Regions from separate parts of the Hafnia paralvei genome, predicted to be linked through region 2. Evidence: predicted binding sites of a transcription regulator. Region 2 holds the regulator's gene; each other region holds the start of a gene.
What was found. The regulator PhoB, encoded in region 2, activates phosphate uptake and scavenging genes when phosphate is short. The targets are predictions, from matches to a motif close to CTGTCATAAAACTGNCNNAT.

Region 1 (8,142 bases), 870 kb from region 2:
CGTGGATGTGGTTCCAATAAGTGAAATAGTATCGCCAGGAACCAAAATATCGGCATCGGCGGGCTTGCGACAGCGGTTGATCACCATGTTGTTAATACGGTGTCCTAAGATCAGCAACGCACCTTTAGCTGGGAACATACGTACGCGGAGATCCGCGTATTCGGCAATATGTTGCCCCCAGATCCCTGCGGCATTCACCACAATCTGAGCGTGAATTTCATAACTTTCACGGGATTTATGGTCGATAACGCGCACGCCGGTAATCCGATCGCCATGGCGTAACAAACCGCTAACTTCATGATAGGTCAGTACCTGTGCTCCATGCTCACGAGCATCCAACATGTTCGCTGCGGTTAAACGGAAAGGATCGACAGTGCCATCTGGCACGCGTACCGCCCCAATCAACGCTGGGTTTGCCGCAGGCTCAAGCCGTAGCGCTTCTTTCGGGTCGATGGCCTGCGCATCAATACCCGCTTTTTGGCAGGCTTCAATAAAGCCGGACTGAAAACCCAAATCGTCTTCAGGAAGCGTGATAAAAAGCCCGTCGGAACGTTCTACGCAATGGCGAGCGATCCGCTTAAGAATTTTATTTTCTTCAATACATTCACGCGCGGATTCGCCATCGGTTACCGCATAACGCGCACCGCTGTGCAATAAGCCATGGTTACGACCGGTTGCTCCCGTCGCAATATCGTGACGTTCCAATAAAATGCAGCGTAGGCCACGCCGTGCGCAGTCGCGTGCAATCCCTGCACCGGTAGCACCGCCCCCGATGATGATGACATCAGTCTCTTGTGTCGCTGGGCTTTGTAACATGAATGGCTCCCGACCTTTTCACAACAATGAATATGCGGATAAAACGATTAGGGCTATTAAGACATAACCCACACTAAAATTGTTTGATAAGGAGCAAATACGCGCACAAAACGAAAGTGATTAGCGCGCATTTAACCATTTTTGTGATCATTATCACTGGGGTAGTATGATTTTTGGTTTCAAAAAATTAACTAACCGCTCAAAATCAGCATCGCATTCATAAAACTGTAACAATTTGAGCGATCTCTCACAGTAAAGAAATGCGCGTTTGAATACCCTACGCTCGAAAAAGAAAATGGATAACACTTTGCTGAACGGAAAGCGGCACAAAAATTAAAACATTGCTGTTCTACTTATCATAGGCACACAGCAGACCTTTACCGAGCTCACTGGGGAATCGATAAAGGAAACACAAAAGAATGAGAAAGCCATCGGAGGCATATCTATATGTTAAGCATTTTTAAACCCGCAGCGCACGTCAAGCGACTGCCTGACGCGCAGGTCGATCCGACCTATCGTCGCTTACGTTGGCAGATCTTCATGGGGATCTTCTTCGGTTACGCGGCCTACTATCTGGTGCGTAAAAACTTTACTCTGGCCATGCCTTACCTCATCGAGCAAGGCTTCTCTCGTGGCGACCTAGGCTTTGCGCTTTCAGGTATCTCCATCGCCTACGGTTTTTCCAAATTCATCATGGGCTCGGTCTCTGACCGCTCCAACCCACGCGTCTTCTTACCTGCGGGTTTGATCTTAGCTGCCGCGGTCATGCTGTTCATGGGCTTTGTGCCGTGGGCTACCTCAAGCATCGCGGTAATGTTCGTGCTGCTGTTCCTGTGTGGCTGGTTCCAGGGAATGGGATGGCCACCATGTGGCCGTACCATGGTTCACTGGTGGTCGCAGAAAGAGCGCGGCAGTATCGTTTCGGTCTGGAACTGTGCCCATAACGTGGGGGGCGGTTTACCTCCGTTGCTGTTCCTGCTGGGTATGGCATGGTTTAACGACTGGCACGCCGCACTCTATATGCCGGCTATCGCCGCTATCTTAGTAGCGCTGATCGCTTTTGGTCTGATGCGTGATACTCCTCAGTCCTGTGGCCTGCCACCGATTGAAGAATATAAAAACGACTATCCCGATGATTACAGTGAAAAAGCAGAAGAAGAACTAACTGCTAAACAAATCTTCATGCAGTACGTGCTGCCAAACAAACTGTTGTGGTATATCGCTATCGCTAACGTGTTTGTTTATCTGCTGCGCTACGGCATTTTGGACTGGTCACCAACGTATCTGAAAGAAGTGAAACACTTCGCACTGGATAAATCCTCTTGGGCTTACTTCCTGTATGAATACGCGGGCATTCCGGGCACCCTGCTGTGTGGCTGGATGTCGGATAAAGTCTTCCGCGGCAACCGTGGCGCTACAGGCGTGTTCTTCATGGTACTGGTGACAATCGCCACCATCGTCTACTGGATGAACCCTGCGGGTAATCCTGGCGTCGATATGGCTTGTATGATCATCATCGGCTTCCTGATCTACGGTCCTGTGATGCTGATCGGCCTGCACGCGCTTGAACTGGCACCGAAGAAAGCGGCGGGGACCGCAGCCGGATTTACCGGTCTGTTTGGTTACCTTGGCGGCTCCGTTGCTGCTAGCGCCATCGTGGGCTACACCGTTGACTTCTTCGGCTGGGACGGCGGCTTTATGGTGATGATTGGCGGTAGCATTCTGGCCGTTATCCTGCTGTTAATCGTGATGATCAACGAGAAGAAACATCACGAACAGATCGCGGCAAACCGCGGAAACTAACCATTGATGTGTTTCATTAGGCCGCGTCGTAACTCCTTGCGTCGCGGCCTTTTTTTACCTCGGTAGCGCCTAATGCATTCAATCTGGATACCAATACAATGCAATGTGAAGCAACACGGGCGTGGAAAATAATAAGGGAAAACCATGAACCTACGATTCAATACGATTATGGCTGGCCTGCTGCTAAGCGGAACTCTGGCCATGAGTGCTCAGGCTGCCGATAAAGTGGTTATCGCCCATCGCGGAGCGAGCGGATATCTACCTGAGCACTCCTTGCCATCCAAGGCGATGGCCTATGCACAAGGGGCTGATTATTTAGAACAAGATCTGGTGATGACCAAGGATGACCATCTGGTTGTACTACACGATCATTATCTAGATCGCGTCACCGACGTCGCTGATCGTTTCCCAGATCGCGCGCGCAAGGATGGTCGCTATTACGCTATCGATTTCACGCTCGATGAAATCAAGTCTCTGAAATTCACCGAAGGCTTTGACATAAAAGACGGCAAGCGTGTGCAAAGCTATCCGGGCCGTTTCCCTATGGGCAAATCGGATTTCCGTATCCATACCTTTGAAGAAGAGATTGAATTCGTTCAGGGTCTAAACCACTCAACGGGTAAAAATATCGGGATTTACCCAGAGATCAAGGCGCCGTGGTTCCACCAGCAGGAAGGCAAAGATATCTCCACCAAAGTATTGCAGGTGCTTAAGCAATACGGCTATACCGGCAAGAACGATAACGTCTACCTGCAATGTTTCGATCCTAACGAGCTCAAACGCATTAAAAATGAGCTTGAACCTAAGATGGGCATGGATCTGAAACTGGTTCAGTTAATCGCCTATACCGACTGGAATGAAACCTACGAAAAGAAACCTGACGGGACATGGATAAACTACGATTACGACTGGATGTTCAAGCCAGGCGCGATGAAACAGATTGCTCAATACGCCGATGGTATTGGCCCTGATTACCATATGTTGGTGGGGAAAGATGCAACCAAAGAGAACCCGAAACTCACCGCGATGGTTACCGATGCTCACGCAGTCAAAATGGTAGTACATCCCTATACCATTCGCGTTGACGCACTGCCTGACTACGTGAGTAACGGCGACCAACTGTACGATCTGATCTACAACAAAGCCGGCGTTGATGGGGTATTTACCGATTTCCCAGATAAAGGCGTGCAGTTCTTAGAAAAACAAGGTCAACATAAATAATATTTAAGTTTCATCATTATCTAAACAGGGAGCATACGCTCCCTGTTTTCTTATTCTATATCAACAGTTCAATCACGAATAATAATGGCTGTCTGTATTATCAGTCACTCTATAATAAATATTATCGCTACAAGATGAAGTGCCGATATTTACACCATCATTAAATAGAAACCGATAAGCATACGCGTGCTGCGCTCATACAGGGGAACTCGTCCCCTGCAATCCCATTAGACCGTTTTCCCCTATCATTTCTGAAAATATCCACTACGCTTAAAACGTGTTCAAAAAACACGCTTGTTAGCGTTCTTAATCATCTCATCTTGTTAGGCGTCACAATGCTGTTTTGAGTTTCAAATTGACCCCAATCAGTAACCCAATAATAAATTGAGGATTAAAGAAATGAATAAATATCTTCTGGCAATCGCAGGGGCCTCTCTGCTTTCTTTCTCTGCATTCTCTAGCGCAGCCGATGAAATCAAACATTCCGATATGGAGAAATACACCAAAATCGGCGATGTCAGCGCAGAAGTTCGTGACGGAACCATGGACGATATCGTCAAAAAATTGGAGAAAAAAGCCGAAGAAAAAGATGCTGATGCGTATCGTATAACCTCTGTTGGCACCGAAGGCATGGGAGATATTGCCCGCGGTACCGCTGAGATTTATAAGAAGAAGTAAACTATTTTATCAACCGGCCGCATACCGTGGTCGGTTCCCTCTTTCTATGCGAGGCGTTTCTGCCATACTCATCCCTAAATCCTCTTCATTAGCCAAATGACTCAAGTTGCATTGAGACGGTCAGTGAGCGCACGCAGCCACCAAAAATGCAGCTTGAAGTATGACGGCTATAAACTCTCAACTATTGGATAAGGACAGGGACAATGAAACTCATTGGCAGCTATACCAGCCCCTACGTGCGAAAAATCTTTATACTGTTGTTGGAAAAAGGGCTAACCTTTGAATTTGTTAATGATATCCCATGGGAAAGCACCACTCACGTACCGCAATACAATCCGCTCGGCAAAATCCCCGCGTTAGTGACTGCTGACGGTGAAATTTTTTATGATTCACCGATCATCGCTGAATACGTCGATCTCTTGGATGCCTCACCAAAATTTTTGCCCGAAGATCGCCAACAAGCGCTGCGCATTCGCCAGCTAGAAGCCCTGTCAGACGGTATCTGCGATGCAGCTGTACTTTTGGTGCAAGAAATGATGCGCCCTGCGGATAAACAAAATAGCGATTGGATCATCCGCCAACGTAGCAAAATCGATCGCAGTTTAGACGCGCTGGAAAAACATGCCAAAGACGGCAAGTGGCTCAACGGGCCGCAGATGACATTGGCTGACGTTGCAACCGGCTGCTGTCTGGGATATCTCAACTTCCGTCGCGTAGCGCCAAACTGGTGCGTGAATCGTCCAGAGCTAGTGAAACTGGCCGAGCGTTTATTTAAACGTGAAAGCTTTACCCGCACGGAACCACCGGTCAGCTGATTGAGCAGAACCGATAATGCACCTTCAAGGATGAAGGGTATATTCTTGCGCCCTCAGCCTTTATCATATTCGCCATTACGATGATAAAGGCGTGAGATCACCATGAGCGCAGACAGCCAGACTCTTTACAGTCAAATTCCGTCCGTCGATACCCTGTTACGCGACGACACTTTTCAACCCTTGTTGAAAACCTATGGCACACAGCTCGTCACTAAAACCCTGCGTGAGCTGCAACAGCAGGCGCGCGACCGTATTCGTGCCGAGCAACAGCTTCCCGCGTGGTGCGATAATTGGGAACTGGCTGTCGCTCATCAGCTCTCCGCTAGCCAGAAAAACGCGTTACAGCAAGTGTTTAACCTTACAGGCACCGTGTTGCATACCAATCTAGGCCGCGCACTGCTGGCTGAACAGGCCATCGACGCCACTGCTCTCGCTATGCGCCACTCAGTCACGCTGGAGTACGATCTCGACGGTGCAGGCCGAGGGCACCGCGACCGTGCGATAGCCGATCGACTGTGTGAATTAACCGGCGCGGAAGATGCCTGTATCGTCAACAATAATGCCGCAGCGGTATTGCTGATGCTGGCCGCATTAGCCAACAACAAACAGGTTATTGTCTCGCGTGGTGAACTGGTGGAGATCGGCGGCGCATTTCGCATTCCAGACGTCATGCGTCAGGCAGGCTGCGAACTGGCTGAAGTCGGCACCACCAACCGCACCCATCTGAAAGATTATCGCCAAGCGATCAATGAAAACACGGCATTGCTGATGAAGGTGCATACCAGTAACTATGCGATTCAAGGCTTTACCTCAGCGGTTAACGAAGCTGAGCTGGTCGCCTTGGGGCAGGAAACGGGTATTCCGGTCATCACCGATCTAGGCAGTGGATCTCTGATCAACATGGCTTGCTACGGTTTGCCAGCAGAACCCATGCCACAGACACTGATCGCCGACGGCGTAGATTTAGTGAGCTTCTCCGGTGATAAGCTACTCGGCGGCCCTCAGGCAGGCATTATCGTCGGCAAACGCAAATTAATTGAGCAACTGCAAAACCACCCGCTCAAGCGTGCGCTGCGTTGCGGCAAGATGACGCTGGCGGCGCTCGACGCGACGCTCCAGCTCTATCAGCAGCCGGAGAAACTCGCACAATCACTGCCAACGCTGCGCCATATGACACGCCCTGAGTCAGAGATTCGCGCCTGCGCCGAGCGCCTATTGCCACCACTGCAACGCCATTTTGCCGAGCAGTTTAACGTAGCCATTACGCCATGCCAGTCGCAAATAGGCAGCGGCTCACTCCCTATTGACCGACTCCCCAGCGTCGCTATTACATTCATGCCGCACAGTGGAAAAGGGGGGGAATTGGATGCGCTTTCCCAGCAATGGCGCGCCCTACCATGCCCAGTCATTGGCCGTATTGGCGAAGGTAAACTATGGCTGGACTTACGCTGTCTAGAAGATGAAGAAGGACTTTTGCTCGCGTTATTACAGGAGTTACGCCCATGATTATTGCAACCGCTGGGCACGTTGACCACGGAAAAACCACCCTGCTACAGGCGTTAACCGGCGTTGATGCAGACCGTTTGCCGGAAGAAAAACGCCGCGGTATGACGATCGATCTCGGCTATGCCTATCTCCCTTTAGAAAATGGTACGGTACTTGGTTTTATCGATGTCCCCGGCCATGAAAAGTTCCTCGCTAACATGCTGGCAGGGATCGGTGGCATTCCACACGCTTTACTGGTCGTCGCCTGCGATGACGGCGTGATGGCACAAACGCGTGAACACCTAACGCTGTTACGCTTAGCGGGCAAACCCGCGCTAACCGTTGCGCTAACCAAAGCCGATCGCGTAGATAGTGAACGCATCAATGAAGTCCATGAGCAGGTCACCGAGTTGCTCAATCAGATGGGATGGCGCGACGCCCCCATATTTGTTACCGCAGCCTCACAGGGTGACGGAATCGAAGCGTTGCGAACACACCTCATCGCATTGACCGAGGCGCCAGCCCATTTAGACAAACGCTTCCGTCTGGCAATTGACCGTGCCTTTAGCGTGAAAGGCGCTGGTCTCGTTGTTACCGGCACCGCGTTGGCTGGACATGTCAGCGTAGGCGATAGCTTATGGTTGACCGGCTGCGATCGACCGGTACGCGTACGCGGAATTCACGCTCAGAATCAACCATCTGAGAATGCTCATGCAGGACAACGCATTGCGTTAAATCTCAGTGGCGAGGTGAATAAAGATCAAATTAGCCGTGGCGATTGGCTACTGGCCCAGCGTCCATCTGAGGCTGCAAGCACGCGGATTCTGGTTGCGCTCGATCCCATCGCGCCAATTCAGCATTGGCAGCCGCTGCATCTGCACCATGCAGCCAGCCATATCACTGGTCGTATCTCTCTACTGGAAGAACAATCTCCAGAAAGCGTGGTTCAGTTGGCTGAGTTGGTGCTTGATAGCCCGCTGTGGCTGGTCGAAAACGACACGCTGATCGTGCGCGATATCTCCGCTCGAACCACGCTGGGTGCCGCACGCGTTTTGCAGATTTCATCTCCGCGTCGAGGCAAACGTCTCCCCGTCTTTTTGAATTGGCTTCAACAAATTGCTAACGCTAAATCCGATGCTGAGGTGCTCGCACTCCGTCTTCCAAAGGGCACACTTTCGATTCCTAATTTTGCTTGGGAACGTCAGCTCACCACAGAACACTGTAGCGAGCTATTCCACTCCGATGATCTACTCGTGGTCGGTGACTATGCACTGTCTAACGAATTAGCTAATCAGTTCCAACAGCGTTTGCTAGATACGCTTGC
Region 2 (8,142 bases):
TGGGTTAGCCACTGTTTTTCCAGCGTTGCTAATGTTTGGCTCAGGTTTTGTTCATCTGCGCTGAGACGTGTGTTTTCTAACGTCAGCTTTTGGCTGTGAAGCTGACGCTGTTGCCAGAGGGAGAACTCTTGTTCACGGGCAGCCAGCCATTCGTTTTCCTCACCCGCGAGTGGCGCAACTAAATGCAGCTCCAGCAACTCTGTCGCTAAACGCTCTTGGCGCTGTTGCTGGTGTGAGGTTTGTTTGTGGTATTCCTCGCGCCACTCTGCCAACTGCCGACGTTGGGTTTGAATGCTTTGTTCCAGTAAGGTGATTTGCTGGATAGTGTGGCTCGTCTCTTGCTGAATTTTATTCAGCTCATCTTTAGCCTGCTGCCACGTTTTATTCAGCGTTTCTTGTTGGCGAATGCTTTTCTGAATGCTGTCTTCTTGTTGAACGATATCCGCCAGATAGTTTTCTAACGCGGAGCGATCTTCAATCGCTATTTTGAGCTCAAGCGAAGCGGTGGCCTGTTCCCAGCGGTGTTGGTACTGGGTAATTTCTTGGTCGACGGTTTGAGTTTCTTGCTGTTGCTGACTTTGAGTTTGAAGCAACAGTTTTTGTCGTTCTCCAAGTTCACTCCCCTCGCGGCTAAGGGTTTCTACCTCTAGGCGTAGGGCATCGCGTCGTTGCTCGCTGTCAGAAAGAATCGGTGCTTGATAGTTTTCAACTGCCGGATGCTCCAACGATCCGCAGAGGGGGCAGGGATCGCCAGCTACCAGGCGTGCTCGCTCTTGCTCAAGGCCGATCACGCGTCGCTGTAGATCGATCTGTTTTTCCAAGTCGATGAGATGCTGACGTTTTTCCTTATAAGCTAATCGCTTGGCCGCTAACTGCTGTTCGAGCGTTTGCAGCTCTTGGCTTCGCTGAGCGGTTTGCTGTTGGAGCTGTTGCTGCCGCTGAGCCGCTTTTTCAAACAGCGGGCTGGTTTGCAGGAGTATCTGGCGTGAGGGTTGTCCACTATGCAGTTTTTCACGCATCGCCTCTAACTGCTGTAGGTTGTGGTTCTGCTGGGCTTGTTGATAGTGTTCTTCGGCTTCGGCGCAACGTTTTTGCTGCTCAATTAAACGTTGGTTGAGCGATGCTCCGGCCTGTTGCTGAAGCGTGAGCTTTTCAGCGTCAGCGGTAATCACTTTTTCGGCGTTGGCGATACGTTTTTGCAGATCGCTCAGCGTCTGCTGTAATTCGGCAGATTGCTCGAACTGGCTTTTCCAACGGCCAAGATGGTTATTCCATTCTGCATGCGGAGCGGTTTGCGTCAGAATGTGTTGTAGCTGACTGAGCTCTCGTTGCTGTTTTTGCAGTTGCTCACGCAACTTAACGAGCGCGGTATTATGCTGCTGTTTTTCTGCGTCGATTTGCGTCAGCTTTTGCCGCTGTTGTGTGAGTGCGTCGCGGGTTTGTGCCAAACGAGCATCAAGCGGGACAACGTGCTGGTTAATCAGCGTTTCCGTTGTTGTACGGATCTGCTGCTGTTGCTGCTTCGTTGTTAACGCATGGGCCGAGGCGGTTTGGAGCGGTTCCAACTGCGAGGCTAGTCGCTGTTGCTGTTCTTGGCGCTGTTGCTGGCTTTTGAGCAGAAGTGATAAGTCGCTGCGGGTTTGTCGTAGGCTTTGTAACAGCGGACGCAGCTTCTCTGCGGGTTCGCTGCGCTCTAAGCGCAAAATCTCAGGCTGTGCATCCAACCATTGCTGCTGCGCCTGCGTCGTACGTTGATTGCATAGCTCGCGGTTTTGCGTCAGCTCTTGGTGTTTTTGCAACCATTGAAGTTCAGACGTCAGCGTTTTACGTGCCGTCTCTTGGTGTTGCTCTTCGTTTTGTAGCAGTGCCAAGCGTTCGGCGAGCTGGGCAAGCGCCTCTTCGCTCAGCAGTTCTACACCCGCAGCACGTTCGTGTAGCGCATCGAGATCGATTTTGGCCTGTTTGAAACGCTGGAAAATTTGTTCGGAAAGCTGGCCATAAATTTCGGTTCCGGTCAGCTCTTCCAGTAGCTCTGCGCGCTCGGCGGGATCGGCATTGAGGAACGCGGCAAACTGCCCCTGCGACAGCATCATCGATTTGGTAAAACGGCCAAAATCCAAGCCGGTGATTTCGGCAATCTTGTGCAGCTTGGTTTGAATTTTATCGGTGATAATTTCGCCGTCGGCGATGTATGCCAGCTCTACCTTCGGCGCTTGTAGATTGCCTTCTGGTTTGTTGTTGGCGCGGCGCTGGCTCCAGAATGCACGGTATCCGGTGCCTTTGACTTCGAATTCAACCTCGGCCAAGGACTCTGCGGTACCCCGGGTCATAAGCTCATTTTGCGTAGGCGAAACTTTCAAACGCGGCGTTTGGTGATAAAGCGCTAAACATAGCGCATCAAGCAGCGTGGTTTTCCCCGCCCCCGTTGGGCCGGTAATGGCAAAAAGACCATTGTTGGCAAAATCCTCGCGCGTGAAGTCGATCTTCCACTCACCTTTGAGCGAGTTGATATTTTTTAGGCGTAGGCTGAGGATTTTCATGCGTTATGCCCCTCTGCGGTATCGTCTTGATTTTGCTCTAGTACCAGAGCATCCAGCACTCGATGGAAATGGGTTCGAATTCGCGCCTGCTGGGCGAGCACGTTTTCATCCTCGGTTTCTTCTTGCGCCAAGCGGCGCTCAAACACATCGCTGACGCTCAGTTCGCTGAGCGTTTCTTTATCTTGGCGGGTGAGAGCGCTGAGGCGTTGCTCTTTACTGCGGCGTAGCAAAATAACCTCAACTGGCAGAGATTCTGTCTGTTGTTGGATGCGGCGTTGTAGATCGTTTAAATAGGCGCTGCTGCTGATTTCGATATCCAGCCAGATAGGTTTTTCGTTATCGCAATCTTTAAACGCGGCGAGTTGATGTTCGATTTGCTCAATACTGCCTTTGATAAGCTGCATGGGTTGAAACTGCGGCACCGGCAGTAGCGTGACTTTTTCTAACGTCGAACCGGTGAAATCGACCAGACAGATGCTTTTTTCGCTGCCCAGTTCGTCAAAGCTCAGTGGAATCGGAGAGCCGCTGTAGCGAATGTGTTCGCTGCTGGTCACACGCTGTGGCCGGTGTATGTGCCCAAGCGCGATATAGTCTGCGGGCGGAAATGCCGAAGCTGGAAACGCATCCAGCGAGCCAATGTAAATATCACGCACGGAGTCAGAGGTGCTTGCGCCGATCGTTGTGAGATGTCCGGTGGCGACGATCGGGAGGTTTCCGCCTAATGCATCACGTTGAGCGGCTGCGAGATCGTATAGCGACTGGTAATGTTCGGCGATGGCTTGCTGTAGCACATTCTGTTTTTCAGCCGACGATTGACCCGCCATACTGGTTTGAATGTCTCGTGGACGTAGATAGGGCACGGCGCACAGGATGGCGCCGACAGAACCGTCACGTTGCTTTAAGGGCAGAACCTGATGCTGTAAATCCCCCGCGCTGCTGGCGATAACCTGCGTATTTAGGCAAGCCAGTAAATCCCGCGATTCGTTCAGCGTGGCTACCGAGTCATGATTTCCACCTAATACTACTAACTGACAGCCGGTTGTCTGTAGCTCTACCACAAAGCGGTTGTACAGCTCGCGCGCATAGCTGGGCGGCGATCCGGTATCAAACACATCACCTGCCACAATAATGGCATCAACCTGATGCTCGCTAGCCTGTTTAATCAACCAGCTTAAGAAAGCTTGATGTTCTGCGCTGCGGCTTTTGGTATAGAAATGCTGACCGAGGTGCCAGTCTGAAGTATGAATAAGACGCATGGTACTCCTGCCGTCCTTGCTGAACGTAGCCTAGGGGCTACGGAGAATAGAGGGATTATACGCAAACTCGGGAGGACGTGAAGCCGTCGGCATAAGTTCGGTTTACTGTTTACAAAAACATTTATGACAGTGATATTGGGTATACTGTTATTTTTCATAAATCTGTCATAAATCTGACGCATAATGGCGCCCGCAACCAAACTTAAGCAGGATTAACAATGGCCAGACGCATATTGGTAGTAGAAGATGAAGCGCCAATTCGTGAAATGGTGTGTTTTGTTCTTGAGCAAAACGGCTACCAACCGGTAGAAGCAGAGGATTATGACAGCGCGGTGAACTCTTTGTCTGAGCCTTATCCTGATTTAGTCTTATTGGATTGGATGTTACCCGGCGGTTCAGGGATCCAGTTCATCAAGCATATTAAGCGCGAGGCGCTAACGCGTGAAATCCCTGTGATGATGCTAACTGCACGCGGAGAGGAAGAGGATCGGGTGCGTGGTTTAGAAGTGGGGGCGGATGACTACATTACCAAACCTTTTTCTCCGAAAGAGCTGGTGGCAAGAATTAAGGCCGTAATGCGGCGAATTTCCCCGATGGCGGTGGAAGAGGTCATTGAAGTGCAGGGGTTGAGTCTTGATCCGACCTCGCACCGCGTTATGGCTAACGAAGCCCCGCTGGATATGGGACCTACCGAATTTAAGCTTCTGCATTTTTTCATGACGCATCCAGAGCGTGTCTATAGCCGTGAGCAGTTGCTAAATCATGTGTGGGGCACTAACGTTTATGTAGAAGATCGCACCGTTGATGTACATATTCGCCGCTTGCGCAAAGCGCTTGAGCTGAGCGGGCATGATAAAATGGTGCAGACCGTACGCGGTACGGGTTATCGTTTCTCGGCACGTTTTTGAATCCTATGCTCGCGATGTGCACGTTTAAGAATAAGGCCGCATGAGTGCGGCTTTGACGATTCTGGGGAAGCCCTTATGTCTATTCCGTTAAGAATAAAGAGCCAACACCGTGCTTGAACGCCTATCCTGGAAAAGATTGCTGCTGGAGCTGGTGTTTTGCTGTATTCCAGCATTGATCCTCGGGCTACTGATCGGCTATTTGCCGTGGTTTCTATTGACTGCTGTTTTAGCGCTCTTGGGATGGCATTGCTATAACCAACTGCGTCTTTCCCATTGGCTATGGGTTGACCGTAGCATGACCCCCCCCGCAGGGCGAGGCAGTTGGGAACCCTTGTTCTACGGCCTCTACCAGATGCAGCAACGTAACCGTCGCAGACGGCGTGAACTAGCATTACTGATTAAACGTTTTCGTAGCGGGGCAGAATCTCTCCCCGATGCGATCATCATGACAACCGAAGAAGGGAATATTTTTTGGTGTAATGGACTGGCCCAACATTTGTTGGGCTTCCGTTGGCCGGAAGACAATGGTCAGCATATTCTCAACCTTCTGCGTTACCCCGAATTTACTCAGTATCTGCAATCCCAAGATTTTACTCGTCCGCTTACTCTGCATCTGAATAATGGCCGTTTTGTTGAATTTCGTGTGATGCCTTATGCCGAAGGCCAGCTTCTGATGGTGGCGCGTGATGTCACGCAAACACGACAATTAGAAGGCACTCGCCGTAACTTCTTTGCCAACGTTAGCCACGAACTACGTACCCCGCTAACGGTGTTGCAGGGCTATCTGGAAATGATGAACGATGAAGATATGGCGGCGCCGGTGCGACAAAAAGCGCTGGTTACCATGCAGGAACAAACCAGACGCATGGATAGTCTCGTAAAACAGCTGCTGACGTTGTCAAAAATAGAAGCCGCACCGCCGATTGCACTCAATGAAATTGTCGATATACCGGTAATGCTCCATATGTTGGAGCGAGAAGCTCTCTCATTGAGCAATGGTCGCCATGAAATCACTTTCCGCATTAATGACAAACTGAAGGTGTTTGGCAATGACGATCAGTTGCGTAGTGCGGTATCGAATCTGGTGTATAACGCAGTGAACCATACGCCTGACGGCACGAAAATCGAGGTTTGCTGGCAGCAAACAGCGCAGGGCGCACAGTTTGAGGTGAGCGATAACGGACCGGGCATTGCGCCAGAGCATTTAGGGCATTTAACCGAGCGTTTCTACCGAGTAGATAAAGCGCGTTCGCGGCAAACCGGCGGCAGCGGCCTTGGTTTGGCCATTGTGAAGCATGCGTTGAATCATCACGAAGCCACGTTGAATATCATGAGTGAAATTGGCTTGGGAACGCGTTTCGTCTTTACTCTTCCACCCCATTTAATTGTACCGTTGGACAGTGAAAAACCAACGGCAAAAAACAAGGGCCAGAAAGGGCTTCCGAGTAAGGAAATTTGATGCAGGGACGTCAATTAAAGTATTGGAGAGCGGCGCTTGTTGGTGTCGTTTGTAGCGTTATTATTTACCCGTCGCTGGCTACTGCAAACCAATCCATGCTGTCAGGTAATCTTTCTAGCGCGGGTTCCGATACCATGGTGAACCTGATGTCGCTGTGGTCGGCGAATTTTTCGCAAGATAATCCCAACGTGAACGTTCAGCTACAGGCGGCGGGGTCTTCCAGTGCGCCAACGGCGTTAGCTGCGGGGGCAGCACAGTTAGGTCCGATGAGCCGGCCAATGAAGGCGGCAGAAGTTTCAGCCTTCGAACAACGCTATGGTTATCCACCGCTGGCGGTGCCGGTGGCGTTGGATGCGCTGGTTGTGTTAGTGCATCAGGATAATCCGCTGCGTGAAATTAGTTTTAATCAGCTCGATAGTCTCTACTCCACCACGTTGCGCTGTGGTGAAGCTTCCCCAATCACCCACTGGAAAAAGTTGGGATTGGGAGGGGAGTGGAAATCGCGTGCCATTTCGCTCTATGGCCGTAATTCTGCATCTGGCACCTATGGCTATTTCAAACAGCAGGTGCTGTGCGACGGTGATTTCAGCCCAAGGGTGAACGAACTGCCGGGCTCTGCGTCAGTGGTGCAGGCCGTTGCGGGCTCACTCAACAGCATTGGCTATGCCAGTATCGGTTTTCGCGCCAGCGGTGTGCGAACGCTAGCGGTAAGCAAATTTGGCAGCCCTGCGGTAGAACCGACGGCTGAAAATATTGTGCAAGGTCGTTACCCGCTGGTGCGCCATCTCTACATTTATGTGAATAAAGCACCGGGGCGGCCTCTGTCGCCATTAACTGCGGCGTTTATGGATAGTGTGCTTTCAGAGCAAGGGCAAAAGCTGGTGTTACAGGATGGCTATATGCCGCTGTCGGCGGCTGATATCGCACGAGTGAGAGCGGAGTTGGGGTTGAAGTAAAGACACCTAATTAAATTGTCCATAATCTGAAATAAAGCTGGTGGTATTATCCACCAGCTAAATAAGTACGACTAGGTTTCATATTTCCCTGATTTATCATCGGGGATGGCTCATATAATATTTTTACTTCACAGTTGCTCTTCTACCAATAGATGCCAGCCTTCAACATCTTTCCAGTATGACTGCTCTTTTTCCACGTCCAGCTGTACAAGGTTATTTTGTTGCAAATAACCTTTAGGGAAACGCAGGATCCAGTGGAAACCATCCGTTTCTAGCTCTAGTGATTCCGGCGTGGTGGTGGACTGGCGCTGGTTGTTTAGCAGCGTCGCTAGTCGCAAAATTTGAATCAGCGGAATGTACTGTTTCTTTTTAAACAGCGTTAAACGTGGCAGTTCATCGAGCTTCACGCCTTTGCGGTGGAAACGTACTAACGTTGCTAGAAGTAACTGCTGTTCCTGATTAAACCCCGGTAGGTTGGTGTTTTGCAGGATATAGGCCGAATGGCGATGCATGCCGCTGTGGTTAATGCTTAAGCCAACTTCATGCAGCATCGCCGCCCAGTTAAGCAGTGCTTCCAACTGTGGATGCACCAGTTTGCTGTTCTGCGCCATCCATTGCGCATAAAGTTGTTGTACCGTACTGAGCACACGTTGAGCCTGCTCGCGGTCTATATTGTAATGTTCCGCCAAACTGCGTGCGGTGCGGCTGCGGATGTCCTGATGGCGGAAACGGCCTTCCATCTCATACAGAACCCCTTCGCGCAATGCGCCGTCCGAAAGACGTAGCTGCTTAATCGCCAGCGCATCAAACACACCGCAGAGAATGGAGAGCCCCGGTACAAAGACGGCTTGGCGATCTTCTGATAGCCCCGGTAGTGTCAGCTCACTAAAACGTTTGTACTTGAGGACTTCACTGCGCAGCAATTCCAGACGTTCTGGCGTGATCAGCCCATCTTTTTCGCCCAAAGCAATCAGCACTTCATGGGCCGCCTTGATCGAACCCGACGCGCCGAGAGCAGCTTGC
Region 3 (8,142 bases), 1.4 Mb from region 2:
AGCAGCGCAGCCGCACTTATTCTTTAATTATGATTTACTGGTTTCTACTGGGCCGATTTTAAAATCGCCACGCGGCTGAGCAGATTTAGTTTCTGGTCCAAACCAGCGATCGTAAATCTTCTCGGCTTGCCCCTCTTTTTCCAAATTTTCCAGTGCAGTATTCACTTTATCCGTCAGGCGATCTTCGCCCTTCGGCAAGCCAATACCTTGATATTCTTTGGTTATGCTAAATGGTGATATTTCAAAATCAGCTTTAGCCGCATCGGGAACATTTGCCAGCAGCCCAACTAACTTAGCGTCATCTTGAGTAATTGCTTGCACGTTACCGTTACGCAGGGCAGCAAAAGCCAACGGGGTATCGTCGTATGAAATCACTTTTGCCGTAGGATATTTATCGCGCAGTGTAATTTCCTGCACAGTGCCTTTATCTGCGCCAATGCGCAGCTTAGCGATATCATCAGGCTGTTTCAGCACACCTTTGCGAGCAATAAACTTCTGCCCAGTACGGAAATAAGGCACGCTGAAATTCACTTCTTTGGCACGTTCCGGCGTGATAGTAAAGTTTGCAGCAATCAAGTCGACTTTCTTGGACGCTAACAATGGAATTCGGTTGGCAGGATTAGTCGCGCGTAGTTCAACTTTCACCCCTAAGGCTTTCCCGATAGCATCGGCAACATCGACGTCATAGCCCACCAGCTTCTTGGTTTGCGGGTCAACATAGCCAAACGGTGGATTGCTATCAAACACCGCGACACGAACCACACCTGCTTTTTGAATATCATCGAGTTTATCAGCATGAGCAAAACCAGAAACAGCGGAGAGGCTGGCCAGCAGGGAAAGTACGAGAACGCGTTGTTTCATGAAGAAGCTCCTAAAATATTTTGCCCAGAAGTATGTTTTTGCAGCTTTATTTTTTAGCGACAGGGTTAAATTACGCCCAATCAACATAGAACTGGAAATACTATTAGAGGATATAGATAGATGAATTTGTTGTAAGAAGATGAGCGGTATCAAGAAAGAACGGAGGAGTCAGGATGGCGATTGTCGTTCTATTAATACCGGAATGATGAAATAAGGTCACCCGCGCAGCAGGCAGTAGAGGTGATGCCAAGTCGAGGCGTCGGAGGGCGGCGATTGAGCCCCCCGACACGGATGCGAACGCTGTTATTACATAGAAATGCAATGCTTAAAAGTGGACGTAACCTGCCACCACAATCGGCATAGACAGGCAAAGAAACCACACACAGAGGGGATATGTACGATTGGTACACTACCCCTTACATCAACTCGGCTTATTTCCATCCTTCGCCAACAGCTGATCCAATTCATCACCACCTAGGTGACGGAAATCCTGCCCTTTAACGAAGTAAAAAATGAACTCACAGATATTCTGGCAACGGTCACCAATACGCTCAATCGAACGGGCGCAGAACAGTGCGGTCAGCACGCTTGGGATGGTGCGCGTATCTTCCATCATGTACGTCATCAACTGGCGCACAATGCCTTCATATTCCTGATCGACCTTTTTATCTTCACGATAGATACGAACGGCTTCGTCCAAATCCATGCGCGCAAAGGCATCCAGTACATCATGAAGCATTTGTACGGTGTGCCGCCCTAATGACTCAAGGCTTACCAACAACGGTTGATGCTGGTGGGAAAATTTCTCCAACGCGGTACGACAGATTTTATCCGCAACGTCACCGATTCGCTCCAGCTCAGAGATAGTTTTGATGATAGCCATCACCAAGCGCAAATCACTGGCTGTGGGCTGGCGCTTCGCGATGATCTTCACACAGGCTTCGTCGATCGCCACTTCCATCATGTTAACTTTTTTATCACCTTCAATAACGCGCTTAGCTAGCTCACCATCTTGGTTATGCATCGCCGTAATCGCGTCTGAAAGCTGCTGTTCAACCATCCCCCCCATCGTCATAACCTGAGTGCGGATGTGCTCGAGCTCGGCGTTAAACTGACCGGAGATATGTTTATTTAAGTTTAAATTATCCATGATAAGTCCCGTAATCAGCCGTAGCGGCCAGTAATATAATCTTCGGTCTGCTTTTGCGCCGGAGCGGTAAATAGGGTGTCAGTATCACTAAACTCCACCAGCTCGCCCAGATACATAAAAGCGGTATGATCCGAACAGCGTGCTGCCTGCTGCATGTTATGCGTCACGATCACCACGGTGTAGTCTTCTTTCAACTCAGTGATCAGTTCTTCAATTTTGCTGGTGGAGATTGGATCCAGCGCCGAGCAGGGTTCATCGAGCAGCAGAACTTCTGGCCGAATGGCAATACCACGCGCAATACAGAGACGCTGTTGCTGCCCACCGGACAGGCTATAGCCGCTCTGGTGCAGTTTATCTTTTGACTCATTCCACAATGCCGCTTTCGTCAGCGCCCACTGCACTCGCTCATCCATTTCAGCGCGAGACAGCTTTTCAAACAAACGCACACCAAAGGCAATGTTGTCGTAGATAGACATCGGGAACGGAGTGGGCTTCTGAAACACCATACCGACTTTGGCACGTAGCAGCGCAATATCCGAGTTATCGGTCAAAATATTTTGCCCATCCAGCAAGATTTCGCCTTCTGCGCGTTGCTCTGGATACAGCTGGAACATTTTGTTAAAGGTACGCAGCAAAGTTGACTTACCGCAGCCTGATGGACCGATAAACGCGGTTACCTTGTTCTTTTCGATATCCAGCGAGATATTTTTCAGCGCGTGGAATTTACCGTAGTAGAAGTTAAGATCGCGAACCTGAATTTTGCTGTTGGTCGTGTCTGTAACAATACTCATCTCTTATCTCTCTTTTTCACGGCGCCGCATTTCCCTATGGAACAGCCACGCCTGCAATGATTAGTGCTGTTGCTTAGCGCTTCTTCTGAGCAAAAACGACGCGCGCCAAAATATTCAGTAAAAGAACACAGAGGGTTATCAGTAATACCCCGGCCCAAGCCAGCTGTTGCCATTCGGCAAACGGACTCATGGCAAACTTAAATATGGTGACCGGGAGGTTCGCAATCGGCTGTGACATATCGGTACTCCAGAACTGGTTGGAGAGCGATGTAAACAACAGCGGCGCAGTCTCACCGGCAATACGTGCAATCGCCAGTAGAACTCCCGTGATAATGCCGGAAACCGATGCTTTCAGCGTAATCGCTGAAATCATCTTCCACTTAGGTGTCCCTAGCGCATAAGCCGCTTCACGCAGGCTATCCGGCACCAGTTTAAGCATGTTCTCAGTGGTACGGATCACTATGGGGATCTGCAATAGAGCTAACGCAATCACACCGGCCCAGCCGGAGAAATGCTGCATTTTGGCAACCACAATGGTGTAGACGAACAACCCAACCACGATGGAAGGTGCAGACAGCAAGATGTCGTTAATAAAGCGAATAAAGTTAGCCAGCCAGCCTTTGCGTCCATACTCAGCCAGATAGATACCCGCCATAATCCCCAGCGGAGTACCAATCACCGTTGCCCACAGGATCAGTAAACCGGATCCCGCGATAGCATTAGCCAAACCACCGCCTTCGCTATTGGGTGGCGGCGTCATTTCGGTGAAGAGCGCAATGGACATACCATCTACGCCTTTGGTTATGGTTGAGAAGAGGATCCACACCAACCAGAATAAGCCAAACACCATGGTTGCCATCGATAAAAACAGCGCGATGCGGTTTTTCTGGCGACGCCATGCCTGCATTTTGCGGCGTGAATTAGCCAGAGACTGTGCGTCATGCATATCAATCGTCGCCATATTAACGTCCCTCATTCTTATCAAGACGTAAAATCATCAGTTTAGACAGCGCCAGCACGATGAACGTAATGACAAACAGAATCAGCCCTAACTCCATAAGCGCAGCGGTATGCAAGCCAGATTCAGCCTCGGCAAATTCATTTGCCAGCGCCGAAGTAATACTGTTCCCAGGCATGAACAATGAAGCACTGTCTAACTGGTAGGTATTACCGATCACAAAAGTAACCGCCATGGTTTCACCCAGTGCACGACCTAGCCCTAGCATGATGCCGCCAATCACTCCATTTTTGGTGAACGGAAGCACTATGCGACTCATCACTTCCCATGTCGTACAGCCGATACCATAAGCAGACTCTTTCATCATCACCGGTGTCTGCTCAAACACATCACGCATGACCGCAGCGATATAAGGAATGATCATAATGGCGAGGATCACACCCGCAGCCAGAATACCGATACCAAACGCAGGGCCAGCAAACAGCTCACCGACAATGGGAATACCCGACAAAACATCGCCTACTGGCGTTTGGAAATATTCGGCAAACAGAGGTGCAAATACGAATAGCCCCCACATGCCATATACAATACTCGGAATGGCTGCCAACAGCTCAATCGCCACGCCTAAAGGACGGCGCAACCAATTAGGAGCCAACTCCGTCAGAAACAGGGCGATACCAAAACTCACAGGAACCGCAATCACTAGAGCAATAATCGAGGTGACGATAGTGCCGTAAATCGGAACCAGCGCGCCAAATTGTTCGGCCGGAGCGTCCCACTCTTTGGACCACAGGAAGGAAAAACCAAACTTCTGAATACTCGGCAGCGACGCGATAAACAGCGAAACAATGATGCCGCCCAGCAGCAATAGGGTAATCAGTGCAGCTAGTTTAACTAGAGCACCAAAGATAACGTCACCGTTCTTGCTCGGTGGTTTTATTTTTGATTCTTTCTTGGGCAACGAAGGCTTAGATAACGGATGATCAGCCATGCGATTCTCTTCTTAAACTAGAGTTCCGCTTCCAGAACATCAGCACTGGAAGCGGATGAAACATTAGTACAATGCTTTACCAGAACTGTCTTTTACATTGGTTTTCCAAGCAGCACGGATCTGCTCAACAACGGAGCTCGGCAGCGGAGCGTAGTCGAGAGCGCTGGCTTCTTTGCCACCGTTTTTGTATGCCCAATCAAAGAACTTCAGTACTGCTTCGCCCTGCTCTGGCTTCTGTTGCTCTTTGTGCACCAGAATGAACGTTGTTGAGCTGATCGGCCATGCATTAGCACCTTTCTGGTTGGTTAGGTCTTGAGCAAAGGATTTACTCCAGTCAGCACCTTTAGCCGCATTGCTAAAGCTCTCTTCAGTTGGCAGTACTGCGTCGCCATCAGCCGAGATCAACTTGGTGTAAGCCAGTTTGCTTTGCTTAACGTAGGCATATTCCACATAACCAATAGAACCAGGCAGACGCTGAATGAACGCGGCCACGCCGTCGTTACCCTTACCGCCTAACCCTGTTGGCCAGTTAACCGTAGAACCCGCGCCAACTTTAGATTTCCAATCTGGATTTACTTTTGCCAGATAGTTGGTGAATACGTAAGAAGTACCTGAACCATCTGCACGGCGAACGACGGCAATATTGGTATCAGGCAGTTTCAGCCCCGGATTTAATTTCGTGATAGCTGGATCATTCCACTTTTTGATGTTACCCAGATAGATATCGCCCAGCGTCTTACCATCCAGAGTCAGTTCACCTGATTTCAAACCAGGAATATTCACTGCCAGAACTACACCACCGATCACGGTAGGGAATTGGAATAGGCCATCTGCGGCTAATTTGTCATCGGTCAGGGGCGCATCGGAAGCACCAAAATCAACGGTTTTAGCAATGATTTGCTTAACACCGCCGGAAGAACCAATACCTTGATAGTTAACTTTATTACCAGTTTCTTTCTGGTAGGTATCAGCCCACTTGGCATAAACAGGTGCAGGGAAGGTGGCACCGGCACCGGTCAAGCTGGTAGCGGCAAATGCAGACATCGTAGTCAGAGAGCAGGTTGCAGCAACAATGGCAGCAACAGTCTTATTGGTAACCATCTTTTTAGTTACAACCAAGGAACGCATCGGCTTCATATTCCCTCCACAGGGAGTGTTATTCATCAGCTACTGTGTGAACAATCAAGTTTAAGTATGGTGCAGGAGGGAAAATAAGGCAGTTTGATGACACTAAAATGTATGGAATATGACAGTTTTGTGACAGGTGAAATATTTGTATCTGAACGCGAAAGAAAAAGCCCCGCGTACGGGGCTTGTGGAATGGTTACTCTACGGTCACAGACTTCGCCAAATTTCGAGGCTGATCGACGTCAGTCCCTTTAATCAGCGCAACATGGTAGGAAAGCAACTGTAGCGGCACGGTATAGAAGATTGGCGCTATCACCTCTTCCACATGCGGTAATGAAATGATTCGCATACCTTCACTATCGGTGAAACCGGCATCTTTATCAGCAAAGACATACAGCAAGCCACCGCGAGCACGAACCTCTTCAATGTTGGATTTTAATTTTTCCAACAGCTCGTTGTTCGGTGCAATCACTACCACTGGCATATCAGCATCAATTAACGCTAACGGCCCATGCTTCAACTCACCCGCAGCATAAGCTTCCGCGTGAATGTAAGAGATCTCTTTTAGCTTCAGAGCCCCTTCCATAGCGATGGGATATTGATCGCCACGCCCCAAGAACAGCGCGTGTTGCTTGTCCATAAAATCTTCGGCAAGATCTTCAATGCCTTGATCCATCGACAGCATCTGCTCAATACGTGCAGGCAGTGCTTGCAGCGCATGAACGATATCCTGTTCAACCTTTTCAGGCATCGTGTGCAAACGACCAATACGCGCCACCAGCATCAACAGTACGGTTAGCTGAGTGGTGAAGGCTTTGGTAGAAGCAACACCAATTTCAGTACCCGCTTTGGTCATGAGTGCTAAATCTGACTCACGAACCAGAGATGAGCTCGCCACGTTGCAGATAGCCAAAGAGCCTAAATAACCAATTTCTTTCGATAAGCGCAACGCCGCCAGTGTATCCGCGGTTTCTCCCGATTGGGACAGCGTAATAATGAGGCTATTTTTACGTACCGCAGATTTGCGATAGCGGAATTCAGAAGCTATCTCAACGTCACAAGGCACACCGGCCAAAGATTCAAACCAGTAACGCGCGACCATTCCTGAATGGTATGAAGTACCACATGCGATAATCTGGATGTGCTCTACTTGGGCCAACAGCGTATCTGCTTTTTCGCCCAGTTCACTCAGATCGACTTTGCCATAGCTAAAACGGCCTTCCAACGTATTTTTAATTGCTAGAGGCTGTTCATAAATCTCTTTTTGCATGTAGTGGCGATATGCGCCTTTATCACCCGCGTCATATTGTACGTTGGATTCAATTTCGGCTCTCTCGACAGCATTACCGTCTTTATCGAAAATTTTCACCGTACGGCGAGTCACTTCAGCAATATCCCCCTCTTCGAGGAAGATAAAGCGGCGAGTCACTGGCAGCAAAGCCAACTGATCGGAAGCAATAAAGTTTTCACCCATACCGCAGCCGATGACCAGAGGGCTACCGGAACGTGCAGTTACGAGAACATCGGGATGACGACCATCCATTACCACAGTGCCATATGCACCGCGTAGTTGAGGGATCACACGCTGAACCACTTCTAACAACGAACCACCTGACTGCTGTTGTTCCCAGTGCGTCAGATGAGCAATAACTTCGGTGTCAGTTTCAGAGGTGAAGTGATAGCCACGCTCAATCAATAGGGTACGCAGTGATTCGTAGTTTTCGATAATACCGTTATGCACCACGGCAATATGCTCAGAAACATGCGGGTGAGCATTTTGTTCCGTTGGTTCACCATGAGTTGCCCAACGAGTATGCGCAATGCCGGTGCCGCCGGTCATTGGGCTATCAACGACGGCATCACTTAATGCCTGAACCTTTCCGACACGGCGGATACGTTGCATATGCCCCTGATTATCCACCACCGCCAAACCCGCTGAGTCGTAACCCCGGTATTCTAAACGGCGCAGACCTTCTAACAGGATTTCTGCAATATCACGCTGCGCAACTGCGCCAACAATTCCACACATAGTGTTTGATTCCTATAACAAGAACAGCATTTCGTTTGCTGTTCTGTCGATGTCCGTACGATCTGATTTTGTGCCCCGAGCCTGTAGAGATTGGAGCGATTCCCCTTTGGGGATATTATTTTTTACTGCTGGTTTTGTTCTGTGCCCTGAGTGATCAAGGCACAGTGCAAAACAGATTACTGAGGTAATCATCAACCGTGTCTAACGGGGATAACCTATCTTATTTGGCGATTA
Region 4 (8,142 bases), 2.3 Mb from region 2:
CGCCGATACTCAATCCACTGCAAAGGATCTTCTTTTTTCAACTCTATCCAGCGCAGGGCATAGCCGCTGCTGATAAGCGTCACCAATACCGACAGTAAACAGAGTGACGTTATCGGTTTCCAACCTCTTTGTGCCAACCAAAGCGGTCGTACAGCCCCAAAAGAAAATTGGGTCATCGCAACTGCGCCTAATAAAAAGAACAAGGAAAACAACGTAGAAATAACGAGGTTAAACGTTGTTCCATCAAAAAAGGCGTACAGCAGCATAGAATGAAAAGTGACAAATAATATCCAGCTACAGGCCACCGGATATTTAAACATTCCAAGGATTAACACTAACGTAACGGGGCCAAACACAATGCAGGCAATACGATAGGATTCTTCATACATGCTTTCAGGGAAAAGCAATACCATGAGTAAGGTAATAAATACGGCGGTTGCTGCAGCCATAATTCCACATAGCCGATAAAAGCGGAGATGTTCTTCTACGTCACCCTCAATATAGGCTTTTCCATCTACTGGGCTATTTTCTTTCATGTGATAATTCTGAATACAAACGCTATTTAGAAAATACTAAGAGCTAAAACATATCATGCAATGAATAAATACCTCAGCGTTACTTTATAAAAATTCCTACCTATTTTAGGTAAGCACTGCACATAAAAAAACCAGATGTGGATAACATCTGGTTTTTTGTCTCATATGGCTAAACACGTATCGCGATAGCTATATCCGCGGACACTCCATCACTTCAGCCCCATCGCATCACGCATGGTAAAGAACAAATCGGTTTGATCCGTCAGCCCGACGACATTGCCCGCATGTGGGCCATAGGCCGCAATACGGAGCTGTGACCCCGTGTGCTCCTGTGATTCTTCTTCGGAGTTGCCGTAGCTAATTGCCATGATTGCACCATCTTTAGTAGTCAGTGCCTGAGTCAATCCCGGCGCTTTGCTCTCCGGCGCAATAATTTGGCTAGAATGCGCATGGTCTGCGGTGACGATCACTAACGTATTGCCATCTTTACGTGCAAAATCCAACGCCTTTTGCACTGCTTCATCTAAATCGACCGTTTCGCCAAATTGGCCACACGGATTGGCAGCATGATCCTGCTTATCAATGGATGCCCCTTCGACTTGCAAGAAGAAACCGTTTTTGTTCTTCTCCAACAGTGAAATCGCTTTTTCTGTCATCTGTGCCAGCGTTGGAGTTGACGCACTACGCTCTGGATTGACAGTACAGCTCACCGGTGGATTATCCAGATTACCGTGATAAGTGGCTTTCGGCCCCTGCCAACGCACCGGCATATTCCCATCAGCAAACAGCCCTAACACCGGTTTTTGTTGATTTGCGACACTGATTTTATTCAGGCCGTCCAAATCCGTCACCACCTGATAGCCAGACCCTTCGGCCTGCTGCATCAAGGTTTTACCTTTCCAATCACCCGCGTTTACCGTTTCAGAGAAAGTTTTAGCGCCACCGCCCAACGTAACATCAGCACGTGTCTTTAATAACTGCTCGGTGATAGAGCCCTCACCGCCGTTCTCAAGCGCATTGCCTGGACACAGTTCCAACGTTTTACTGGGTCCATAACACTTACGCGAAGTCACATGTGATGCCTGCGCAGCCGGCGTCGCATCCTGCAATTCAGCCGTAGAAACGTTACCAGTTGCTTTACCCGCCGCCTTAGCAATCTCCAGCAAAGTGCGATGAGATTTGCCATTAACATCTACACCCAATGCACCGTTATAGGTCTTGACGCCAGTGCTCCACGCGGTGGCAGACGCGGCAGAATCCGTGACATAGTCTGGTTTATGCGTCTTCTTATTCAGAGAATAATGCGTATATTGTCCCGTCAGCGGCAACGCGTCTATGCCCTTGAATTGACCACCAGCACCTTCGGCATAGTTACGCGCAGAGGTAATTTCAGAATCCCCCATGCCGTCACCGATAAGCAAAATCACATTCTTGGCCGTTTTATTACTAAGCGAAGCGATCAGCGCGGTGGTTTGATCCTGAGTCATACGGCGAGCGCCACCGAACTGGGTGATATCCCCCTGAGCGGCACGCGCCGATAAATCAGCAATCGGTGGATTCGCCGCATGGGACGGAGGCATCAGCATCATTAGACTAACCAAAGACAACGGGAAAATTTTCTTAGAGGCCACTTCACTATCTCCTTGTAAATAAATACTCTATTTATTCCCATCATCGTTGATGGCGAGCCTGCTTTCGCTATGTTCGCTGCAGACTTAACGTAACTTCAACGAGTTAGGGGATAAAAATTCACTTCAAACTTGCAGGAAGTATAAGAAGCCTTAGTGACGGTTCTGTGACAAAGTTGTTCTAGAAATATGACAGTTCAGCGCAAGCACAAATCAGCGTAATCTTGGTAAAGTCGTAGCAGAAATAAAACGAGGGTGACGTTCCATCCTCTATATGCAAAATCATTCAAGTTGCATCAAGGCGGCAAGCGAGCAAATCCCCAGACGCGTACCTACGTACATGATTGGGGTGAGCGAGTGCAGCCAACGCAGAGACAGCATGAAGGATGAAGAGTACAAGAATACGTTCTAATTAAAGGATACTCAGCTATGCAATATCACCGCATTCCGCACAGCTCGCTGGAAGTTAGCGAACTGGGTTTAGGAACCATGACGTTCGGGGAACAAAACAGCGAAGCTGATGCCCACGCGCAACTCGATTTAGCCATCGCCAGCGGGATTAATCTGATTGATACCGCCGAAATGTATCCAGTGCCCCCACGTCCCGAAACTCAAGGGCTTACCGAGTCTTACATTGGCAGTTGGTTAGCCAAACGCGGCAATCGTGAGAAAATCGTCCTCGCCACAAAAATCACTGGGCCAGTCCGCAACAATGACAGTGGGATCCGTCCCGATCAGGCTCTCGATCGCAAAAATATCCGAGCCGCATTGGACGACAGCTTAAAACGGCTTAATACCGACTATATCGATCTCTATCAGCTTCACTGGCCACAGCGGCCGACTAACTGTTTTGGTCAGTTGGGCTATCGCTATACCGAGCAAAAACCGGTGGTCACTATTTTAGAAACGCTGGAAGCGCTGTCAGAACAGGTTCGTGCGGGCAAAATTCGCTACATCGGCGTTTCCAACGAAACGCCTTGGGGCGTGATGCGTTACCTCCAACTAGCAGAGAAACACGATCTGCCGCGCATTGTTTCGATTCAGAATCCCTACAGTTTGCTCAACCGCAGCTTTGAGGTAGGTCTGGCTGAAATTAGCCAGTATGAAGGGGTGGAACTGCTGGCCTATTCCTGTTTAGGCTTTGGCACCTTGAGCGGCAAGTATCTGAACGGTGCCAAACCCGCCACCGCGCGCAATACCCTGTTTAGCCGCTTTACGCGCTATACCAGCAAACAAACCGAAGCGGCGGTCGCGGAGTATGTTCAGTTAGCGAAAAAACACGCTTTAGATCCGGCACAAATGGCGCTGGCTTTCGTGCGCCAACAGCCGTTTGTAGCCAGCACGCTGCTTGGCGCAACAACGCTTGAACAGCTAAAAAGTAATATCGAAAGCAGAAATCTAGTGCTAGATGAAGAAGTGCTGAAGGCGATTGAAGAGATCCATGGTCGCTTCACTTATCCGGCGCCGTAAAAGCTAAGATAAGCCCCCTCCCGATATTGGGAGGGGAAACGAATAAGGTTTAAGCGCTGCGCTTCCTGCGCACAACGTCCCATCCCCACACACCGACAATGGCCAAGGCAAATACCACGCCAAACCCCACGCCAATCCCCACTACGGGCACGCCGACTTTGACTACCAGCGAGTAGAGTCCGAGCATCAACAACATCGCGGTATTTTCACCAAGATTCTGCACGGCAATGGCATTACCTGCACCAACGGTGTGTTTACCCCGTTCTTGCAGGAGCGCATTAAGCGGCACCACAAAAAATCCGCCGCAAATGCCTACCAGTACTAACAACACATAGGAAAGCGATGGGCTGCTTTGCATCGCAAACCAAGCTACGACGACACCGATTAAGACGCCCGCCGGTAAACAACGTTTAACCGTCGTTAACGTCACCAGTTTTGCCGCCGCACCCGCGCCGATAACAATCCCCACGGCCACCATCGCATTCAGCAGAGTCGGCGTAGTGTTATCCGTAATATTCAGAACCACAGGCACCCACAGCACCAGCAGGAAACGCAACGTAACACCTGCGCCCCAAAACAGGCTAGTGCCGATCAGCGAGAAGCGTGCTTCCTGATTGCTCCAAAGCACACGACATGCATCGCCAAAAATAGACACCATGCGAACCGGGTTCCATGAGCGAGCGGGATGTGCGGGGTTTAATTTCGGAATGAACCCGTTAGCCACAACCGCTGCCCCATACACCAGCACACAGAGGGCTAACGCCGCAATCACGTTCAAGTCAGCCATCATGCCACCCGCCACAGATCCAATGAGGATTGCGACAATTGTGGAGGCCTCCATCAAACCATTTGCTTTTACTAGCTGATCGCCGCTGGTGATCTCGCCGAGGATCCCGTACTTAGCCGGTGAGTAAGCCGCAGCACCAATCCCCACCAAGGCATATCCCAAGAAAGGATTAAAACCAAAGCAGATTGCCAGCGCCCCTAGCAGTTTCAGCGAGTTGGCGACCATCATCACTTGGCCCTTTGAAAAACTATCGGCAAACTGCCCGACAAACGGCGCGAGCACAATATAAGTCGCCACAAACGCCATCTGCAAAACCGGTTGGCTCCAGTCGGGATAGAGCTGTTGTTTAATCACCGCAAGGGTGGCAAACAACAACGCGTTATCGCCAAATGCGGAAAAAAACTGAGCCAGAATCACCGCCTTCATGCTGCGGTTTAATAACGGCCCAGTTGAGTGTGCTGCATCTGTCATACGGTTTCTCCGTCGGCAGTTTCTTTGTTTTCAGCCAGTTGGCGCAGAGTGACAAAATCGACTTTTCCGCTACCTAGCAACGGCAGTGGCTTCAAGAAACGAATATCACGAGGTACAGCAAGCTCCGGTACTCCGCTTTCGCGCGCCTGTTTTAGCAGACGATCACGGCTCAGTTCAGGATCGGTAGTAAACAGTACCAACGCTTCCCCTTTACTGCTGTCGCTACGTGAAGACGCTGCGTGTTCATGATCGGGAGAAATCTTCAGCGCCAGTTGTTCCACACTTTCAAGAGACACCATTTCTCCAGCCAGTTTAGCAAAGCGCTTAACGCGACCACGAATAACGCAATAGCCTTTATCATCTAGCGTCACGATATCACCCGTGTCATACCATCCCGCTTCCATCACACCGTCGGCATTTTCAGCCTGCGGCATTTCCAGTACCCCTGGATTTTCAACCCGCAGATAGCCTTTCATAATATTCGGCCCGCGCAACTGTAAACGACCACCCTGCTCAATCCCGGTCATCTTAATCAAACGTGCTTCCATCGACGGTAAAATGCGTCCAACGCTGCCGACCTTCGTCGACATCGGCACGTTAATTGCCACCACGGGGGCACACTCGGTCACCCCATATCCTTCAAGAATGCGGATACCAAATTTATCCTGCCAAATCTGAGCCGTATTTGGGGATAGCTTTTCTGCACCAGCCACCACATAGCGCAAACGAGCAAAATCATATGGGTGTGCAAAACGTGCGTAGTTCCCCAAAAAGGTTGAAGTGCCAAACAACACAGTACAATTACGATCGTAGACCAGTTCTGGTACTACACGATAATGCAGCGGGCTTGGATACAGGAATACACGACTGCCCGTCATCAATGGCGTTAATAGGCCAACGGTCAAGCCAAATGCATGGAACAGCGGTAAAGCAGACATAAACCGGTCAGCCGGAGTAAAATCCGCCACCGTACGGATTTGTTCGACGTTTGCTAGCAAACTCGCGTGAGAATGTACGACACCTTTCGGATACCCCTCTGAACCAGAGGTAAACAAAATCAGCGCGGCATCATCAGGCTTTTGCGGCAGCATCGCTTTTGCTGGACACATCAAATGTTTGATAATCCAAATTTTATCATCACGCGTTACCGTGTCTTTCAGGTCTTCCAAATAAACCCAGTTAGCCTCGACGACCTGCTCCGGCAGGTGGGTCAATTTGCCCTTTTCCAAGAACTGACGCGAAGTCACGATGGTTTTGATATTGGCGGCCAACATGGCATTTTTCACACCGTTAACGCCCGCCGTATAATTCAGCAACGCTGGGACACGGTTACGGAGCGTCGCTCCAATAATCGCCGCAGCGGTTATCGTGGCATTGGGCAACAACATCCCAACGTGTTCGCCTGGCCTCGTAAAACGCTCCAAAATACGGCTCACACCAAGAGATTTCTTGAGTAATGAACGGTAACTGTCTTCCTTAAAGGCGATATCTTCAATAATAGGTTTTGAGGCACCGTAACGCGTCATTGCAGCGAGATATGCCTGATAAAGCGTATGACGCGGCTGAGAATCCATGCGCGCTTTCATCATAATATCGTGTAAACGCTCACCGGCTAAAACCCGACGTTCGCGCGCGCGCGGCGCATCAGGCATGGCTAAATGTGTTGGCGGTAAGATATTGATGCTGATCTGTGGGAACCAGCGCACCTTGAACAATCCGCGCAAACGTCCAAAAGGCGTAAACTCAGCGCCTTCAATACGAACAGGAATAATCGCGGCCCCCGAACGCGCAGCAACAAACGCGGCACCGTCATAGATTTTCATCATTGAGCCGGTCACGGTAATACGCCCTTCAGGGAAAATCACCACTGGCCGCCCCTGCTCGACCATACGAATCAGATGCTTAATCGCCATCGGCTTTGTTGGGTCGAGTGCGACGATATCGACATATTTACTGATAAAGCGCATATAGCGACTATCGGCAATAGAGCTATAGACGGCAAACACGGGACGCACCGGCAAATAAAGCGCCATCAACGCGCCATCTAAAAAAGAAACGTGATTTGGGGTGATCAGCAACTTGTCGTGTTTGAAAGAGTGTTCCAGTCCAGTTATTTTTATACGGAATAAAAAGCGGAATAGAGCGCTGAAAAAGCGATAAATCATGCACATCTCCCTATGTTCAAAAGGCTATACGCTAGCGTCAAATACAATTCGACTGAGCATACTAGAGTGCTGATATTTTTTCAGGTAATCGGAGGGAATTAATCGATTTTTAAGATTTAAGCGATACTTAAACTGCGGCAGAATTTGAGGCAAAAAAAAACCTACGCATCCGCGTAGGTCGGTGTAATTTCTTGGTTCAGTCACAAATGTACTGAAAAATTCACCAATCAATACCTCTGGGACGGTTAATGTAGAAGACATTCAGTCCCTGCACTACGCATTAATCGCAAGATAACCATTCCAAATGAAACGATATGTAAATTAGCTTTCAAACGCGAAACACCTTAAGGAAAATCACGGCCAAGAAATAAATCAGGCGAATGGGAAGCAGGCAAGGCAGCAAATGAGTGAATCCCGATGAGCTAACACAGCCGCAGCTTCAATGACGAAGGGGAAACAAAAAAAAACCTACGCATCCGCGTAGGTCGGTGTAATTTATTGGCTTCAGTAACAAATGTACTGAAATCTCACCAATCAATACCTCTGGGATGTTTAGATTAAAACGCTGTTCCATCTGTCGCCAGCGGCTAATCGCAACATTCGTGCGTAAAATGTAACTAGCGGTGTGATTTCTACGGTTCTGCGACATATCGCTAAAAACCGATACGTTGCGGGGCTTGCAGCATCGGGGCTTTTCCGCAACACTGGCGTGTAAACGCTTTCCCTTCACTGTATTTTTGGATAATCCCATGGCTACCATAAAGGATGTTGCTAGGCTCGCGGGAGTCTCCGTCGCCACGGTTTCTCGCGTTATCAATAACTCGCCAAAAGCAAGCGACAGCTCACGCGCCGCCGTGATGTCTGCCATGGAGCAGTTACAGTATCACCCAAACGCCAATGCGCGGGCATTAGCCCAACAAGCAACTGAAACTATTGGCTTAATTGTGTCAGACGTTTCCGATCCATTTTTTGGTGCCATGGTTAAGGCCGTTGAACAGGTTGCTTATGCAACCGGAAATTTTCTCCTGATCGGCAATGGCTATCACAACATCGATAAAGAACGTCAGGCTATCGAACAATTAATT

Region 1: a site for PhoB is predicted at 1,031-1,050, ahead of glpT (glycerol-3-phosphate transporter). Genes of this name have one in related genera too.
Region 3: a site for PhoB is predicted at 5,996-6,015, ahead of pstS (phosphate ABC transporter substrate-binding protein PstS). Genes of this name have one in related genera too.
Region 4: a site for PhoB is predicted at 2,319-2,338, ahead of phoA (alkaline phosphatase). Genes of this name have one in related genera too.

What each region holds. Positions count from the first base shown of each region.
Region 1 covers NZ_CP083737.1:4,181,176-4,189,317, forward strand. The annotation lists gene glpA (anaerobic glycerol-3-phosphate dehydrogenase subunit A) at 1-816, opposite strand, end outside; gene glpT (glycerol-3-phosphate transporter) at 1,264-2,619, shown strand; gene glpQ (glycerophosphodiester phosphodiesterase) at 2,764-3,840, shown strand; gene K9N75_RS19385 (YdgH/BhsA/McbA family protein) at 4,240-4,518, shown strand; gene K9N75_RS19390 (glutathione S-transferase) at 4,722-5,333, shown strand; gene selA (L-seryl-tRNA(Sec) selenium transferase) at 5,436-6,839, shown strand; gene selB (selenocysteine-specific translation elongation factor) at 6,836-8,142, shown strand, end outside.
Region 2 covers NZ_CP083737.1:3,314,180-3,322,321, reverse strand. The annotation lists gene K9N75_RS15725 (AAA family ATPase) at 1-2,540, opposite strand, end outside; gene sbcD (exonuclease subunit SbcD) at 2,537-3,796, opposite strand; gene phoB (phosphate response regulator transcription factor PhoB) at 4,015-4,704, shown strand; gene phoR (phosphate regulon sensor histidine kinase PhoR) at 4,814-6,163, shown strand; gene K9N75_RS15705 (PstS family phosphate ABC transporter substrate-binding protein) at 6,163-7,119, shown strand; gene ppx (exopolyphosphatase) at 7,248-8,142, opposite strand, start outside.
Region 3 covers NZ_CP083737.1:4,706,438-4,714,579, reverse strand. The annotation lists gene K9N75_RS21705 (ABC transporter substrate-binding protein) at 28-861, opposite strand; gene phoU (phosphate signaling complex protein PhoU) at 1,283-2,011, opposite strand; gene pstB (phosphate ABC transporter ATP-binding protein PstB) at 2,026-2,802, opposite strand; gene pstA (phosphate ABC transporter permease PstA) at 2,876-3,763, opposite strand; gene pstC (phosphate ABC transporter permease PstC) at 3,765-4,751, opposite strand; gene pstS (phosphate ABC transporter substrate-binding protein PstS) at 4,815-5,852, opposite strand; gene glmS (glutamine--fructose-6-phosphate transaminase (isomerizing)) at 6,076-7,908, opposite strand; gene glmU (bifunctional UDP-N-acetylglucosamine diphosphorylase/glucosamine-1-phosphate N-acetyltransferase GlmU) at 8,129-8,142, opposite strand, start outside.
Region 4 covers NZ_CP083737.1:888,919-897,060, reverse strand. The annotation lists gene K9N75_RS04075 (hypothetical protein) at 1-536, opposite strand, end outside; gene phoA (alkaline phosphatase) at 746-2,125, opposite strand; gene K9N75_RS04065 (NADP(H)-dependent aldo-keto reductase) at 2,594-3,634, shown strand; gene lplT (lysophospholipid transporter LplT) at 3,684-4,892, opposite strand; gene aas (bifunctional acyl-ACP--phospholipid O-acyltransferase/long-chain-fatty-acid--ACP ligase) at 4,889-7,057, opposite strand; gene galR (HTH-type transcriptional regulator GalR) at 7,807-8,142, shown strand, end outside.